Regions from separate parts of the Thalassospira sp. CA1 genome, predicted to be linked through region 2. Evidence: predicted binding sites of a transcription regulator. Region 2 holds the regulator's gene; each other region holds the start of a gene.
The links. The regulator PhoB, encoded in region 2, activates phosphate uptake and scavenging genes when phosphate is short. The targets are predictions, from matches to a motif close to TNTCATAAAACTGTCA.

Region 1 (5,363 bases), on a different contig from region 2:
TAGCCTTCGGCACCCATCAAATCATTGGGAAATATTGATCGGTTAAACCGTATCGTATTTCAGGCAAAAGTCACGCACCGGAAGCGTTCGGAAATCCTGCAGTCTTTCGCGCAGCATTTCGTGCGACCAGTCCCACCAGCGAATGCGCAACAGGGCATCAACAATATCCGCCTCAAACCGCGGACGCAGTGGAGTTGCCGGAATACCGATTACAATCGTGTAGGGCGCGACATCCTTGGTGACCACCGCACCAGATCCAACCACCGAACCGATGCCAATGGTGACACCACCCTGCACAATCGCCCCATGGCCAATCCAGACATCATGTTCCAAACGCACGCGTTTTTCACGACGCCAGTCAAAGAATGCCGGATCATCTTCGCCCAGTTCATAGGCGCTGGAACGATATTGGAAATGATGCATCGATGCCCGGTCCATCGGATGCTGTCCCGGGTTGATCCGGGTATGGGCGGCGATATTTACGAACTTGCCGATGTCGGAATAGATGATCTCGCTGTCATTCACGACATAGGAATAATCATCCATTTTCGTTTCGCGCATCGAGGTCCGTGCGCCGACTTCGGTCCAGATCCCCATTTCGCAATCAACGACGATCGCTGTTTGGTCAATCGTGGGCTGCTCCGACAATGCCTTCATTGCCGGTTTAGCCTGCGTAATCTTAAACGCCATGATCAGGTCACCAGTTTACGCAGACGCTGGGACACCATATCGAGCAGGCTGACCGAAATAATGATGATGATCATGACTGCCGCTGTTTCCGCGTAATAGAAGCCACGGATATATTCCCAAAGCACCATGCCGATACCACCGGCCCCGACAATGCCCAGCACAGTCGCCGACCGCACATTGGATTCAAAGCGATACAGCGAATAGGAAATCCACAACGGCAAGACCTGCGGGATCACGCCAAAGATGACTTCCTGAAGCGCGTTGGCCCCCGTTGCACGAATGCCTTCGACCGGTTCGGGGTCAATTGCTTCGACCGCCTCGGAAAACAGTTTGGCCAGAACACCCGTGGTGTGAATCCAAAGGGCCAGGACACCGGCAAACGGGCCAAGGCCGACCGCAACAACGAACAACATGGCAAAGACCATTTCGTTGATCGCGCGGAAGGAATCCATCAGGCGACGGACCGGCTGATAGACCCAGACAGGGACGATATTTTCAGAAGAAAGAATGCCAAACGGGATCGAGCAAACGATGGAAAGCGCTGTGCCCCAGATCGCAATCTGGATGGTGATCCACATTTCTGCGACATACATCTTCCACATCAGGAAGTCGGGCGGGAAGAAGCCCTCGGCGAAGTCAACCATGTTGCCGCTGTTTTCAAACAGCGCCATCGGGCGCATATCTGCCCCCTCCCACGACATGGCCAGAAGTCCAAGGATGATCGCCCAAAGCAGGAAGCTTGATGCCGACCGCTTAAGGTCACGCGGCGAAAGCTCCGTTGCGACAGATGATGTCGAAGAAATGCTGCTGTTCATCGTTCAAATCCCGGAATTAAAAGCAAACAGGGAGCGCACCTTTGATGCACTCCCTGTCGAAAAGTCGGTTACTGGTAGGCAACCAGGATGTCGAGTTCAGCAAGTTTCTTGTCGATCTCGGCAACACGTTCTGCTTTTTCTTCAGCAGAAAGCTCTTCGGTGTTCTGGATTTTCAGCTTGTCCTTGAACAGGGCCAGCTGACGGATCGGGTAAAGCTGCGCGTTCGAGCTTTCCATGAAAAGCCCCATGCCATCGGAGTTGTTGGCAAGAACTTCCTTGGCGCTTTCAACATCGCCGAAACGACCGTAACCAAGGAAGAATGCCTTGATTTCGGATTTCAGTTCGCGTGACAGGTCTTTACGGTAAACCATCGGGTCAGACGGGATCAGCGGCGAGGTCCAGATGACTTTGACCTTGTCGGTGATTTCCGGCTTGTTCATTTTGGTACGGCCAAGCTGCTCGGAGTTGTTGGCAGCAACATCAACCTGCTTGTTGGCAGTCGCCATCAGGTTGGTTTCGTGGTTGGCGTTACGAACAGTCTTGAAGCATTCCTTCGGATCAACGCCGTTTTTCGCGAAGACATAATAGGACGGAACCAGGAAGCCCGAGGTCGAGTTTGGATCACCGATACCGAAGTTCAGCGAACCATCACATTTCAGCATGTCTTCAAGGGTTTTGACCTTGTCGTTATCAGCCTGGGTGATGATGTGGGAGTAGTAACCGTTCGAACCATCGGATTTGGAGGTCTGAACGAAAACTTCGCCACCGGCGCGGTCAACGGCTTCCATTGCCGACTTGTTACCAAACCAGCCAACATGAACCTTGCCAAAACGCATGCCTTCGATGATACCGGCATAATCCGGTGCAAAGAATGCCTCGACGTCTTTGCCAAGGGCTTCTTCCATGTCATCGATCAGCGGCTGCCACTGAGCTTTGAGGTTAGAGGTGGATTCGGTCGAAATGATACCGAAAACGATGGTTTCCGGATCCTGTTCGAGCGGCTTGAATTCAACATCGGCCTTGGCAACGACGGATGCCAGCATCGTGGCCGCAAATGCTGCGGATGCGATTGTCTTAACGTTCATAAGAAGTCCCCTGTCAGAATAGATTTCGACATGTTTCGAGAAGGTAAGGCAGTCATGACAACTGGCCCGGCTAGCTTGTTGCGACAGCCAGGTCCTTTTCTGCGATGGGCCGTGTAACCGGCTCTGCGGCCTTTGCCGCACCATCGGCAAAAAGTTCGGAAGAATGTTCACCGTAAAGTTCCTGAAGGAATTGCGGCGTCAGTTCGCTTGACGGTCCGTCGAAAACGACTTCACCATCGCGCATGGCGATGGTTCGTTTGCAGTAATCTTTTGCGTAATCAACCTGATGAAGTGATACGATGACGGTGACGTTGTCTTCGCGGTTTACGCGATCAAGAGTGTTCATCACCTTGCGGGACGATGCCGGATCAAGCGATGCAATCGGCTCGTCGGCAAGAATAAGTCGGGCACCCTGGGTAATGGTGCGCGCAATCGCCGCACGCTGCTGCTGACCACCTGAAAGGTTCCGCGCCTTTTTCGACGCATGGGCATCAATGCCAACACGATGAAGCGCGCTCATGGCGCGCATCTTTTCGGTTTTGGTAAACAGACCAAGCGACCCGCGCCATGCCGGAACACGGCCCAAAAGCCCCATCAGGACGTTGGTCAGAACCGAAAGGCGGCTAACCAGATTGAACTGCTGGAAAACAACACCGATCTCTGAGCGCACCTTGCGGGCACCGCGTGAAATCTTGCCATTTTCCTGAATGGTTTCGCCAAACACGACGATCTTGCCGCCATCGCGATCACCGCGCAGCAAACCGGCAATATGACGGATCAGTGTGGATTTACCCGAACCCGATGCGCCAATCAGCGCCACCATCTCGCCTTCCCGCACCTGCAGTTTGACGCCGCTGAGCGCACGCTTGTCACGGGTAAAGCTTTTGTTCAGTCCAGAGATATCTACAACCAGCATCAAAAGAGTCGCCTGAATGTGTTTCGCTGGATGAAGAAGCTACGCACAAACCGCGACTCTACGGTGACACTGATGTTACAGTTCGATGATTACGCAGAGCATATCGCCCCGACAACAATTAAACTTGTCTATACATCAAGAATTCGTCGAAGTACTCACCGGTAATTCCGACATTATTTCTGTAACATTTTTAAAATTTGCAGCAGGTATTTGTCTGATGAATGTCCAATTTTAAAACTACAGAACAGTCAAACATTCGGCATTAACGATTTTGACACCGGCGCAGACGGACCGATCGCGAAATTTATTTAATTTGACTGATGGTCTCCATGACGTCGTCTTCAATCTCAAGGCCCTCCGCTTCGGCAAGTGCGCGTGCCTGCTTGCCGCGACGCCCCGGCAAACGAACGCCTTCTTCTGCGGCAATCTCGTTGGCAATATAGGCAAGGTGATCCATTACACCGTCACCGCCGGTTGCCTTGGGATCAATGGCAATGATCAGTTGTCCAAGCGCAGGTGGTGCGCCTTTGTCATCAAAAAGTGACGAAGACTGGTGACCGAACTGTGCACCGGTAAGACCAGCCGCAAGAAGTTCCACCATCATGGCAAGTGCCGCCCCCTTGACCCCACCGGCCGGGATCATCGTGCCATCAATGGCTTTGACGGCATCGGTAGTCGGATTGCCATCCACATCAAGCGCCCAGTCATCGGGAATAGCGACACCCTTTTGCTTGGCGGCCATGATCTTGCCGCGGGCGACCTTCGAAAGCGCAAGGTCGATGATGATCGGATCACCGGCATCCCCGACCGGCACACCAAAGGCAATCGGGTTTGTGCCAAACATCGGACGTCGGCCACCCCATGCTGCCATCGCCGCCGGGGCATTGGCAAACATCATCGCCGCCAATCCCTTTTCCGCCAGACGTTCGACCGTAAGCCCCATCACCCCTGCATGATGCGATCGGTGGATTGCGGCAATCGCAATACCCTGGGTGCGGGCCATATCGGGCAAGTGATCCATCATCAGATCCAGTGCCGGATAGGCAAATCCATGCTGCGCATCAATGCGCAATACGCCAGGTGTCAGCTTTTCAAAGATCGGGCTGATCATGCCATCAACCTTGCCGACCTTTGCCTGCGCGCTATAGGCCGGCACGCGACGAAAACCGTGTCCCCCTTGTCCGGATGCCTCGGCCGTCACCAGTGCCGTTGCGACCGAGGCCGCATTGTCTGCCCGCACATTGCAGCGCATCAAAGTTTCGCACACGAGTGCGTGGGCATCTTTCACGGAAATCTTCATCGTCAGGTAACCTTGATTTTCAAAGTGGGGCTTTGGAACCGGGAAACGGGCGCAAGGATCATGCGCCTGCAGGATCCGTAACATAGCCACAAGCCATCCCTGCGCGCAAAGCTGTTTTGGGTGCGACCAGAAGCGCCTTTGGCGCCAACGACTTTGAAAATATGATACCATCACCAGAATTTGCGAATGACAAGATCGCGCGGAGGCCGCGCAAGCATTACAGGAATTCAGATATGCGTCAGGTTAAACACAGGATCGTCTTGCCTTTGGCGTTGGTGGCATTGGCATCACTTGCGGCCTGCAGCACCGCATCCACAAGCAACATGACACCGGACTGGGCAAGTGTAACCGGTCAGGAATGGCAACTGGTGCAGGTCATTGATGGCAACAGCACCCTGTCGCCGACACCACCTGTCATGGCGACCGCCACATTTTCCGGCGACGGCATGGTGTCGGGTAATGCTGGTTGCAATCAGTATTCCGGCACTTACGAACAGGCGGGATCGTCACTGGGTGTCGCGCAACTCGCCATGACACGAAAGATGTGCATCGCCGAC
Region 2 (5,363 bases):
CAAACGTGATCTCTATGGCATCGTTTCAGGCGGCGCATCTTATGATCTGCGCGAACGGGTTCTCGAAAATCCGAGCCTGATTGGCCAAACGCGCACCATTTGGCTGATTTCCGGTGATGATTTCGACATGCTCAACAAGGGCTATATCGATCCCACCGTTGACGAAGGTGACCGTCGCCTCAATGACAAGGAAGTCGCTTGGTATAACGAACTGGTGGCTGACGGTGCGGTGGAAAAACAGTTCCACACCCGCTTCTTTACCAGTGGCGATTCCCGCGAACCGGAACTTGCCGGTATCTGGGGCGCGGCTGTTGGCTCGTTCTATACCCTGCTTGTGACTTTGGCATTGTCCTTCCCGATTGGGGTTCTGGCGGCGATCTATCTCGAAGAATTCGCGCCCAAGAACCGCTTCACCCAGATTGTTGAAGTCAACATCAACAACCTGGCCGCAGTCCCGTCCATCGTGTTTGGTCTGCTGGGGCTTGAGGTCTATCTCAATGTCATGCATTTGCCGCGCTCGGCCCCGGTTGTCGGTGGTTTGACGCTGGCGCTGATGACTTTGCCGACGATCATCATCGCATCGCGTGCGGCGATCAAGGCGGTGCCGCCGTCGATCCGTCAGGCCGCCCTTGGCCTTGGTGCATCACCGGTTCAGACCGTCACCCACCATGTCTTGCCGCTCGCCATGCCGGGCATTCTGACCGGCACGATCATTGGTATGGCACAGGCATTGGGGGAAACTGCACCGCTTCTGATGATCGGGATGGTGGCCTTTATTGTTGATATCCCGGGCGGGGCGCTTGACCCGGCAACGGTTCTGCCGGTCCAGATCTATCTGTGGGCAGACAGCCCGGAACGTGCCTTTGTCGAGAAAACCTCGGCAGCGATTATGGTGTTGCTGGCCTTCCTTGTCCTGATGAATGGACTGGCTGTGTATCTGCGCAAAAAATTTGAACGGAAGTGGTAAAATGGCTGCTGTATCCCAGAGCGCAATGACGGCGGAGCCGTCGGTCGAAAAACCGAAAATGACCGCGCGCAAGCTCGATCTTTTCTATAGCGACAATCAGGCCCTCTATGAGGTCAACCTTGATATCCCCGAACAGCAGGTAACCGCACTGATTGGTCCGTCGGGCTGTGGTAAATCCACCTTCCTGCGCTGCCTGAACCGGATGAATGACACCATTGACGGTGTGACGATCAAAGGTGACGTTACCCTGGATGGTCGCGACATCTATGACAAGCGGATCGACGTGGTTCAGTTGCGCGCGCGCATCGGCATGGTGTTCCAGAAACCCAACCCGTTCCCGAAATCGATCTATGACAACGTGGCCTATGGCCCGCGCATTCATGGTCTGGTCAATTCGCGTGATGAGCTTGATGAAATCGTCATGACCTCGCTCGAACGTGCCGGTCTTCTGAAAGAAGTCAAAGATCGCCTGCAATCGCCGGCAACCGGTCTTTCCGGTGGTCAGCAGCAGCGCCTTTGCATTGCACGCGCGGTTGCCGTCAGCCCGGAAGTCATCCTGATGGATGAGCCGTGCTCGGCCCTTGATCCGATTGCGACCGCCAAGGTCGAGGAACTGATAGACGAGTTGCGTTCGAACTACACGATCGTGATCGTGACCCACTCCATGCAGCAGGCCGCCCGTGTGTCGCAGCGCACCGCGTTCTTCCACCTTGGAAGGCTGGTTGAAGTCGGTGAAACCGATCAGATCTTTACCAACCCGAAGGACGAACGCACCAAGGGTTACATTACCGGCCGCTTCGGTTAAGCGAGCCAGGAGTAGGCATAAATGGCTGATGAACATACCCATATCGTAAGTTCGTTCGACGAGGAACTCACCCGTCTGAACAACATCATTTCGCAAATGGGCGGGCTTGCCGAAAGCCAGCTTATTTCCTCGATCAGATCCATCGTCAAACGCGATTCCGAACTGGCCGAGAAAGTCATCCTGTCCGATCAGCGCATTGACGTGCTCGAACAGGAAGTCCAGGACTTTGCCGTCCGTCTTCTGGCCCTGCGTCAGCCGATGGCAGATGACCTGCGTCAGGTGGTGACGGCCCTTAAGCTGTCAAACGATCTTGAACGCATTGGTGATCTTGCCAAGAACATCGCCAAACGCGCGCAGGTGCTTAATCAGATCCCGCCGATCCGCCCGGTTCAGGCGATCCCGAACATGGCCAAACTGGCCCAGGAAATCATCAAGGATGTCCTGGATGCCTATATCGAAAGCGACGCCGAAAAGGCCCACCGGGTCTGGGAACGCGATCAGGAAGTCGACGATATGTACAATTCGCTGTTCCGCGAATTGCTGACCTACATGATGGAAGATCCGCGCAACATTACCGCATCGACCCATCTGTTGTTCATTGCCAAGAACATCGAACGTATCGGTGATCACGCAACCAATATCGCCGAAACGATCTATTACCGGATCAAGGGCGAAGACCTGCCGGGAATTGACCGGCCAAAAAACGACGCAGCGAACTTCGCTGTTGTCGAACCGAATGACTGACACGGGAGCATAGGAAGATGGACCCAACGGTTCTTATCGTCGAGGACGAGGCAGCAATCGTAACCATGTTGCGCTACAACCTCGAACGCGAGGGGATGCAGGTTGTCGAAGCCGGTGACGGTGACGAAGCGTTGAAAATTCTGGCTGAAACCCATGTCGATCTGGTTTTGCTCGACTGGATGTTGCCGGTAATGTCGGGGATCGAGGTCTGCCGTCAGATCCGCCGCAAGCCTGAAAGCCGCGATTTGCCGGTGATCATGGTGACTGCACGTGGCGAAGAGGGTGACCGCATCCGCGGTCTTGATACCGGCGCTGATGACTATGTCACCAAGCCGTTTGCCATTGGCGAGCTTCTGGCCCGTATCCGCGCACTTTTGCGCCGGTCCGGTCCGGCGCAACCACAAGGGCAGTTGATCTATTCCGACATCGAAATGGATCTCGCCGCCCACCGGGTCAGCCGCAATGGAAAATCGATCCATCTTGGCCCGACCGAGTTTCGTCTGCTGCGCTATTTCCTCGAACATCCGGGACGGGTTTTCTCGCGCGAACAGTTGCTTAACGCGGTTTGGGGCCCGAATATCTATGTCGAAACCCGCACCGTCGACGTTCATATCCGTCGCCTGCGCAAGGCGCTCAATGACGTCAAGGGCACCCGCGATATCATCCGCACTGTCCGTGCCGCGGGCTATGCACTGGACTCTGAAACCGCGGCCTAAGCCGGTTTAGAGCCCGATCCAATTAAAAAAACCCCCGTTGCAGGTTGCAGCGGGGGTTTTTGTTTTAAGGGCGTAACGTCTTCAGGTTTCTTTCTTCGCCGGTTTGTCTGCATTCTCCGACCCTGACGGTTTGCGCTGCGGGCGCGGCGCCAGTTCGTTCATCAAAAGCATGTCCGCACGGCGGAATTTGGCGATTTCGGCATCAATATCTTCCTGCGGCACATCGCACGCGGCCAAAACATGATCGGATAACCGCAACCCGGTTTCCAGAACTTCCGGGATGGCGGCATCCGCCCCGTGGCGCGACAGCGGCCCGATATGGGTGATGTCCTGCGCGCGGGCAAAGATCTTCAGATGCGGGTAATGCTGGCGCAAAAGGGCGACCGTCTTCTCGGTCGCATGCGGGTTCCCCATGGCAACAACCGCAATTTTTGCCTCATCGGTGTGTGCCGCCCGGAAAGTTTCCGGTCTGGACCCGTCGGCAAAGTAAACCGGAAGGCCTTCCGCCCGCCCGCGTGAAACCTGCTGTGCATCACTATCAAGCACCAGGAACGGAATATTGCGCGTCTTGAGCAACCGGGCCAGAACCCTGCCAACGCGGCCGCTTCCGATCACCAGAACATGCTGGTGAATGCCCTCGGACTCCTCGGCAATCTTGCCAAGCTGGTCTTCTTCCTTGGGATGAAGCTTTTCCTCGATCTTGTGACCAAGGCTGATCAGGGTCGGGGTCAGCGCCATCGAAATCGCCACCACCGGGATCAGCATGGCTGCCATTTCAAGCGGCACCGCGCCGTTCTGGGCGGCCAGGGCAAACATGACAAAGGCAAATTCACCGCCGGCGGCCAAGCTCATCGCCACCCGGATGGCAAGGCCGGTTTCAAACCGGATCGCGCGCGCCAGAACGAACAAAACCGCCGTCTTGATCACCAGCAACAGCACCAGCCACATGACGATGGTGCCAAATTCGTTATACACAACGTCGGCATCAACCGACATGCCCACCGACATAAAGAACAGCGACAGGAACACGCCGCGGAACGGTGAAATGTCGGCTTCGATCTGATGGCGGAACTCGGTTTCGGCCAGCATCACCCCGGCGATAAACGCCCCCAGCGCCATCGAAAGCCCGGAAACCTCGGTCAATGTGCTGGCGGCTAGCACAACAAACAGCGTGCCGATGGCAAACAGTTCCGGGTTCTTAAGCGACGCGATATAGCGAAACAGGCGCGGCAACACATAGCGCCCGACCAGTAACAACAACGCGACCGACCCAAAACCAAGCAGGATGCTCATCCACGGGCTGGTTTCCGTGCCAGCATCACCTGCCGCCTGCACCATGATCAGGAACGGACCAACCGCCACGTCCTGCAATAACAAAATGGCAAGGGCCGCACGGCCAAACCGGGTATTGAGCTGCTTGTCATCGGAAAGCTGTTTGAGGATGATCGCGGTCGATGAAAGCGCAAGCGCCCCTGCAATCACCAACGCCGTCGGCAGCGGGAATTCCATGACAACCAGAAGCCCCAGAAGGGCTGCCATCGACACCAGAATTTGCAAAACACCCAGACCGGCAAACCGCCCGCCAATCACGCGCAAACGATCACGCGAAAGCTCCAGCCCGATCATGAACAGCAGGAAAACCACGCCCAGTTCGGCAACCGTGGAAATGTCTTCGCGTTCGGAAATCAGGCCAAAGCCGAATGGCCCGATAAAGAACCCGCCAATCAGAAAGCCGATGATCGAATTCGCACGCAGCTTGTGCGCAATCGGCACCGCAATGATCGCGGCAGTCAGAATAAGAAACAGCTCAAACAGGACGCTGTGATGCATGGCGAAATTCGTTCCGGAAGGCGGTCAAATAATCAATGGGTATCAGGACCTAAATGCCTGAAAATAACGAGATTACAACGATAACGAAAATAACCCTGCCAGTCGTGGGTAAATTTGCGGCATTGGCGAAATTCACCGCCCAATCGCACTATAAAGTGCTGTGTCGATTGTCACCGCCTGATGACTTGCCATTCGCGCTGCCAAATGCCATCTTCCGCGGGCCCGACAACGGGCCGGTTTAATCGCTTTTGAAACGAGCAGATATTTTGGAACAGCTAATCCCCTATCTTCAGATCATCGC
Region 3 (5,363 bases), on a different contig from region 2:
GCAGCTGCGCCGGATGCGGACGTTTCCGTCTCTACGACTTCTGAGGCGGGCGGCAATGCATCGACCGGTGCTGCATCATCTTCATCGGATGCGGGCAACGCCTCTGCTGCCAAGCAGGATATGGTCAAGATCATCAAGGATGCGCTAGCACCGCTTGAAGGCATGGCCGCCAATTACCGACTGGCCGCGGATGAGATCATCTCCTCTGGCGTGTCGGTGCGTGGCATTTCAATTGATGGCAGCCTCAATGGTCCGAATATTACCCTGACCAATTTTGCGGTTGCCGATGCAGCAGGCCTTGCTGCCAGTGCAAAGGGCGCATTCAACGGTGCGGCCGATGTGCCGGCGTTTGATAATTTGTCCGTGCGTATCACCGCCAAAACGCTGGAGCCGCTGGCGAAGCTGACCGGCATTACCCTTCCGGCACCGGCAAGCAGTTACAAGAGTGTTCAGGCAAATCTGGATCTGAATGGCCCGATCACCGGACCGACGGTTGCGCTTGATGTGTCCAACCCGCTGTTGCAGGTTGCGCTTGATGGTGTTGTTTCAGAGATGCTTGGCAGCAATCCCGGCATTGATGGCAAGCTTGCCGTGCAGGCATCCAGCCTGAACCGTGCGCTGGAGCTTCTTGCCCCAACCTACACGCCATCTGGCAATCTTGGCCGACTGGCGGTTTCGGGCGATGTGAAGGGCAATGCGCAGAATGTCGCGCTCGATGGTCTGAAGCTTATCCTTGGCGCATTTGAAACGTCGGGTACCGTGCGCTTTGATGGTTCACAGGCACAGCCCAAGCTTTCTGTCGCACTTTCGGGTGGCAAGCTTGTGGTGGATCCGTTCCTGCCAGCAGACAAGCGCGCAAGCCTGATGCCCGGTATGGGCAGCGGCCCGCGCAAGGCAGCGTTCAATCTGCCGAAAACCACGATGGTTACCCGCGTTGATGCCCGCGACGGCACGCCGTGGGATGACACCGTGATTGATGTTTCGGCCCTTCGTTCGATTGATGCTGATATTGCAGTTGCCCTGGATCAGCTTGATTTCGATACCTATAGCCTGATCAATCCGGACTTGAAGGCAACGTTGGTTAACGGGCTTCTCAGCATTCCGAGCTTTACCGGACTTCTGGGGCAGGGGGACCTTGCGATTAACGGCACATTTGATGCGCGCAACACCGATGTGCCCAAACTGGCCCTTGCCGGTCGTTTGGACAGTGCGCGGATCGAAAGCCTTGTGCCGATCCGGGTGGCAAGTGACACCATCCTTGGTGGACTGGGACTGACATTTGATGCCAATGCGCAGGGCAATACATCGCGCCGTCTGGTGTCGGCCCTGAACGGTACGGCCAATCTGGTTCTGAACAATGTGCGGTTCAGCAATGCCGACAAACGGTCGCCGGATCCGCGCCTGAATATCGAGGCACTTCTGCGTCAGGGCCCGCAGGCCATGGTGGTTGAAGGTGTTGGCAACAACGATCTTATGCAATCGCTTGAAGCGGACATGACCATCACCAACGGCATTGCCAAAACCACCCGTGTCGAAGCACTGTCGCGGGTCGGCACTGCGGATGCGGATGCGACCCTTGATTTGCCGCGTTGGGTGATGGATACGCAGGCTGATTTCGATTTCTCTGAAAAGATCGAAGAATTACCGCCGTTCAGCGTCTATGCCAAAGGCAAGATCGATGATCCGGTCATCACCGGACGCATGGACAAGGTTGCCGTTCGGGTTCTCGACAACCTGATCGACAAGGCACTGGGTGGCAGCGGATCAAGCAACGATTCATCGGGAACGGGTGGCTCTGGTGGCGGCTCCGCCGAGGATGCGGCCAAAGGCCTGCTGAAGGGGCTTTTGAACCAGTTCGGTCGCTGATATCAAATCCCTTGCAAATGTTGGAAAACGGCCCCGTTTTGTGGGGCCGTTTTTCTTTATCCTCAAAGACTTATCCGAAGGTCGTCATAAAACAGCAAAAAAACCTTAACAAAGAGGTCCGGCTTCGACATGATCCGCCCGTCGATTCCCTTTGATGGTAACGGTTGATTATGTCGGTAAAGAAAACTGCTCTGGATAAGGATCTCAAGTGGCAAAAACGCATGGATGCGGGGCTGGGTGAAACAGCATCGATCAGTGCGAAGCTTGGTCTGGCACTTGTCTTCCTGCTTGCCTGTAGTGCGTTTGTCGCCTTTCACATGGGCGGACTGCCGCAAAGTGGCTTCCTGATCGCCGCCGCCGTTATCGGTGGTTACATGGCGTTGAATATCGGGGCCAACGACGTTGCCAACAATGTTGGTCCGGCGGTGGGTTCCAAGGCGCTGACCATGGTTGGTGCCCTTTTGATTGCGGCCATATTCGAGGCCGCCGGTGCGATCATTGCCGGTGGCGATGTTGTCGGCACAATCAAGAACGGCATTATTGATCCCACCCAGATGCCCGATGCCCAAACCTTTGTCTGGGCGATGATGGCAGCCCTTCTGGCCGCGGCCCTTTGGCTGAACCTGGCCACCTGGTTTGGCGCGCCGGTGTCAACCACCCATTCGATTGTTGGTGGTGTCATGGGGGCTGGTATGGCCGCCGTTGGCATTGGGGCGGTGAACTGGCCGACCATGGGCACAATCGCCGCAAGTTGGGTGATTTCGCCGGTTCTGGGTGGTTTGATTGCTGCCGGGTTCCTGGCCTTTATCAAATTCCGCATTCTTTACACCGAAGACCGCGTGACCGCTGCGCGCAAATGGGTTCCGATCTTGGTCGGCGTTATGGTCTCGGCCTTCACGATGTATCTGATGATGAAGGGTGTGAAGAAGATCTGGAAGGCCGAAACACCGGTTGTGATCGCCATTGGTGTTGCCGCGTTCTTCCTGACCGTGATCCCGGTCCGCAAGGCCGTCTTCCGTGCTTCCGCCAGCATGACCGGCCGTCGCAAGGAAATCGCATCGCTGTTTCGCATTCCGCTTGTCGTGTCGGCAGCCTTGCTGTCCTTCGCGCACGGCTCGAACGATGTTGCCAACGCGATTGGTCCGCTGGCCGCCATTGTTTCCGGTGTTGATAGCGGTCAGATCGTGACCTCGGCGCCGATCCCGATCTGGGTGATGGTCATCGGCGCGCTTGGTATTTCTGCCGGTCTGATCCTGTTTGGTCCGAAACTGATCAAGACGGTTGGATCAAAGATCACCAAGCTTGATCCGATCCGGGCCTATACCGTGGCATTGTCGGCGGCCCTTACGGTGATTGTCGCATCTGCACTGGGTCTTCCGGTAAGTTCGACCCACATTGCGGTTGGTGCTGTGTTCGGCGTTGGTTTCCTGCGTGAAAGCCTGTCGCATCGTCGTCGTAAGGTCGCATCGCCTATGTTGGTGGATCGTCCGGAAAACGAACAGGGCGATGAACATATCGAAGCACTTCGTCAGATTGACCCGAGTGAGGCCGAAAAGGCCGAGAAGAAGATGCGCAAGCGTCTTCTGGTGCGTCGTCGCTATGCGGTGACGATTGCAACCGCCTGGGTGGTGACGGTTCCTGCCGGTGCCTTCCTCGGCGCGCTTCTGTTCTTCACCATTCGCGGCATCATGCTGTAACTTAAAACAAATATGGTTTCGCGGCGCGGCGCCCCATTTTCCCCGGGGCGACTTGCAGCGATCTGCAGCGGCGATCAGGTTTTCCTGATCGCCGTTTTTCCTTGACCGGGCCTTGGTCTGCGCGTAAACAGCCGCACCAAAGTTACACAGAATCCGTTCGTGATCGTCGCCCAGTATGGTGGGCCGCGAGATTTGTTATGCGTGGGTTCATTTGATGAGAAGGGCTAACAGATGAAAGCGATCATTTTCGGTGTCCTCGCCATGGCGGTGACCGTTGTCGCATCGAACATTCTGGTCGAATACCCGCTGCCCGGCGTTCTGGCGGACTGGCTGACCTATGGTGCCTTTACCTATCCGGTCGCTTTCCTTGTTACGGACCTGACCAACCGTGCGCGCGGTGCGGCGGCGGCACGGGTTGTCGTGCTGGCCGGGTTTGCGCTGGCGGTTGTTCTGTCCCTGATCGTTGCGGATACGCGCATTGCCATCGCATCGGGTTCGGCTTTTCTGATTGCCCAGATGCTTGATGTGACCGTGTTTGACAAACTGCGCCGTGCAAGCTGGTGGAAAGCACCACTGGTGTCGTCTGGCATCGGGTCGGCGGTTGATACCGCCTTGTTCTTCTCGATCGCGTTTGCTGGTACGGGGCTTCCGTGGGATACGTGGGCGATGGGTGATTTCGCAGCCAAGATGATCATGGCGCTGACCTGTCTGGCGCCGTTCCGTCTTTTGATGACGGTGATCACACCGCGCACTGATGCGGAACCGGCCCGCGGCTGATATCGGTTTGGACCCTAAGGCGTATCAGATATGCCGTCCGTGACCTTGTGATTTCTTCTGAAGGGGCGCATAACACGCCCCTTCATTTGTTTTTTAATTGAGCGGAATTTCCCTGATCCATGAAAGTCGATCTGTTCGATTTTGAATTGCCGCGCGACCGCATTGCCGAACATCCGGCCAACCCGCGTGATGCTGCCCGTATGCTTGATTTGTCAGGCGAAGGAATGCAGGACCGCATCGTGCGCGAATTGCCCGATATTTTGCGTCCCGGTGATCTGCTGATATCCAATGATACGCGCGTGATCCCGGCCCGCCTGTTTGGCAAACGAGGCGACGCCAAGGTTGAAGTCACCCTGCATAAACAGGAAGGCCTTGGCACCTGGGTGGCCTTCGCCAAACCGGCCAAGAAGCTGCGCATCGGGGAAACCTTCAAGGTCAATGACGAATTCGAAGCCGAAGTTCTTGCCAAGAAGGACGGCGGCGAAGTGACCCTGCGCTTTAACAAGTCCGGTGCAGACCTGATTGCGGCTCTTGAAAAATACGGTGTGATGCCGCTGCCGCCCTATATCCGGCGTGACGCCGGTGGTGATGATCAGGACAAATCCGATTATCAGACCATCTTTGCGCAAAAGGATGGTGCTGTGGCGGCCCCGACGGCGGGTTTGCATTTCACCCCGGAACTTCTGGCCAATCTGGATGCGCGCGGGATCAATCGCCGCACGATTACGCTTCATGTCGGGGCGGGCACCTTCCTACCGGTCAAGGTCGATGATACTGATGATCACAAAATGCATGCCGAATGGGGTTCGATCAGCAAGGAAATCGCTGATCTGATCAACGAAACTCGCGCCAATGGCGGACGGGTAGTTGCGGTGGGGACCACGTCGCTGCGTCTGCTTGAAAGTGCGGCGCGCGAAGACGGGGTGGTTGAACCGTTCGAGGCGGAGACCGACATCTTTATCACGCCGGGCTATAAATTCCGCGCAGTGGATATGTTGCTAACCAACTTCCACCTGCCGCGCT

Region 1: a site for PhoB is predicted at 3,582-3,597, ahead of phnC (phosphonate ABC transporter ATP-binding protein). Genes of this name have one in related genera too.
Region 3: a site for PhoB is predicted at 1,949-1,964, ahead of AC5Q5A_RS08800 (inorganic phosphate transporter). Genes of this name have one in related genera too.

What each region holds. Positions count from the first base shown of each region.
Region 1 is NZ_JBZCIA010000015.1:31,543-36,905, reverse strand. Features, by position in the region: gene AC5Q5A_RS19120 (LbetaH domain-containing protein) at 43-690, opposite strand; gene phnE (phosphonate ABC transporter, permease protein PhnE) at 693-1,505, opposite strand; gene phnD (phosphonate ABC transporter substrate-binding protein) at 1,574-2,590, opposite strand; gene phnC (phosphonate ABC transporter ATP-binding protein) at 2,661-3,506, opposite strand; gene AC5Q5A_RS19100 (Ldh family oxidoreductase) at 3,811-4,806, opposite strand; gene AC5Q5A_RS19095 (META domain-containing protein) at 5,040-5,363, shown strand, end outside.
Region 2 is NZ_JBZCIA010000001.1:640,845-646,207, forward strand. Features, by position in the region: gene pstA (phosphate ABC transporter permease PstA) at 1-967, shown strand, start outside; gene pstB (phosphate ABC transporter ATP-binding protein PstB) at 969-1,772, shown strand; gene phoU (phosphate signaling complex protein PhoU) at 1,794-2,516, shown strand; gene phoB (phosphate regulon transcriptional regulator PhoB) at 2,534-3,232, shown strand; gene AC5Q5A_RS02920 (cation:proton antiporter domain-containing protein) at 3,314-5,062, opposite strand; gene AC5Q5A_RS02925 (calcium/sodium antiporter) at 5,329-5,363, shown strand, end outside.
Region 3 is NZ_JBZCIA010000004.1:14,976-20,338, reverse strand. Features, by position in the region: gene AC5Q5A_RS08805 (AsmA family protein) at 1-1,866, shown strand, start outside; gene AC5Q5A_RS08800 (inorganic phosphate transporter) at 2,037-3,563, shown strand; gene AC5Q5A_RS08795 (VUT family protein) at 3,795-4,340, shown strand; gene queA (tRNA preQ1(34) S-adenosylmethionine ribosyltransferase-isomerase QueA) at 4,460-5,363, shown strand, end outside.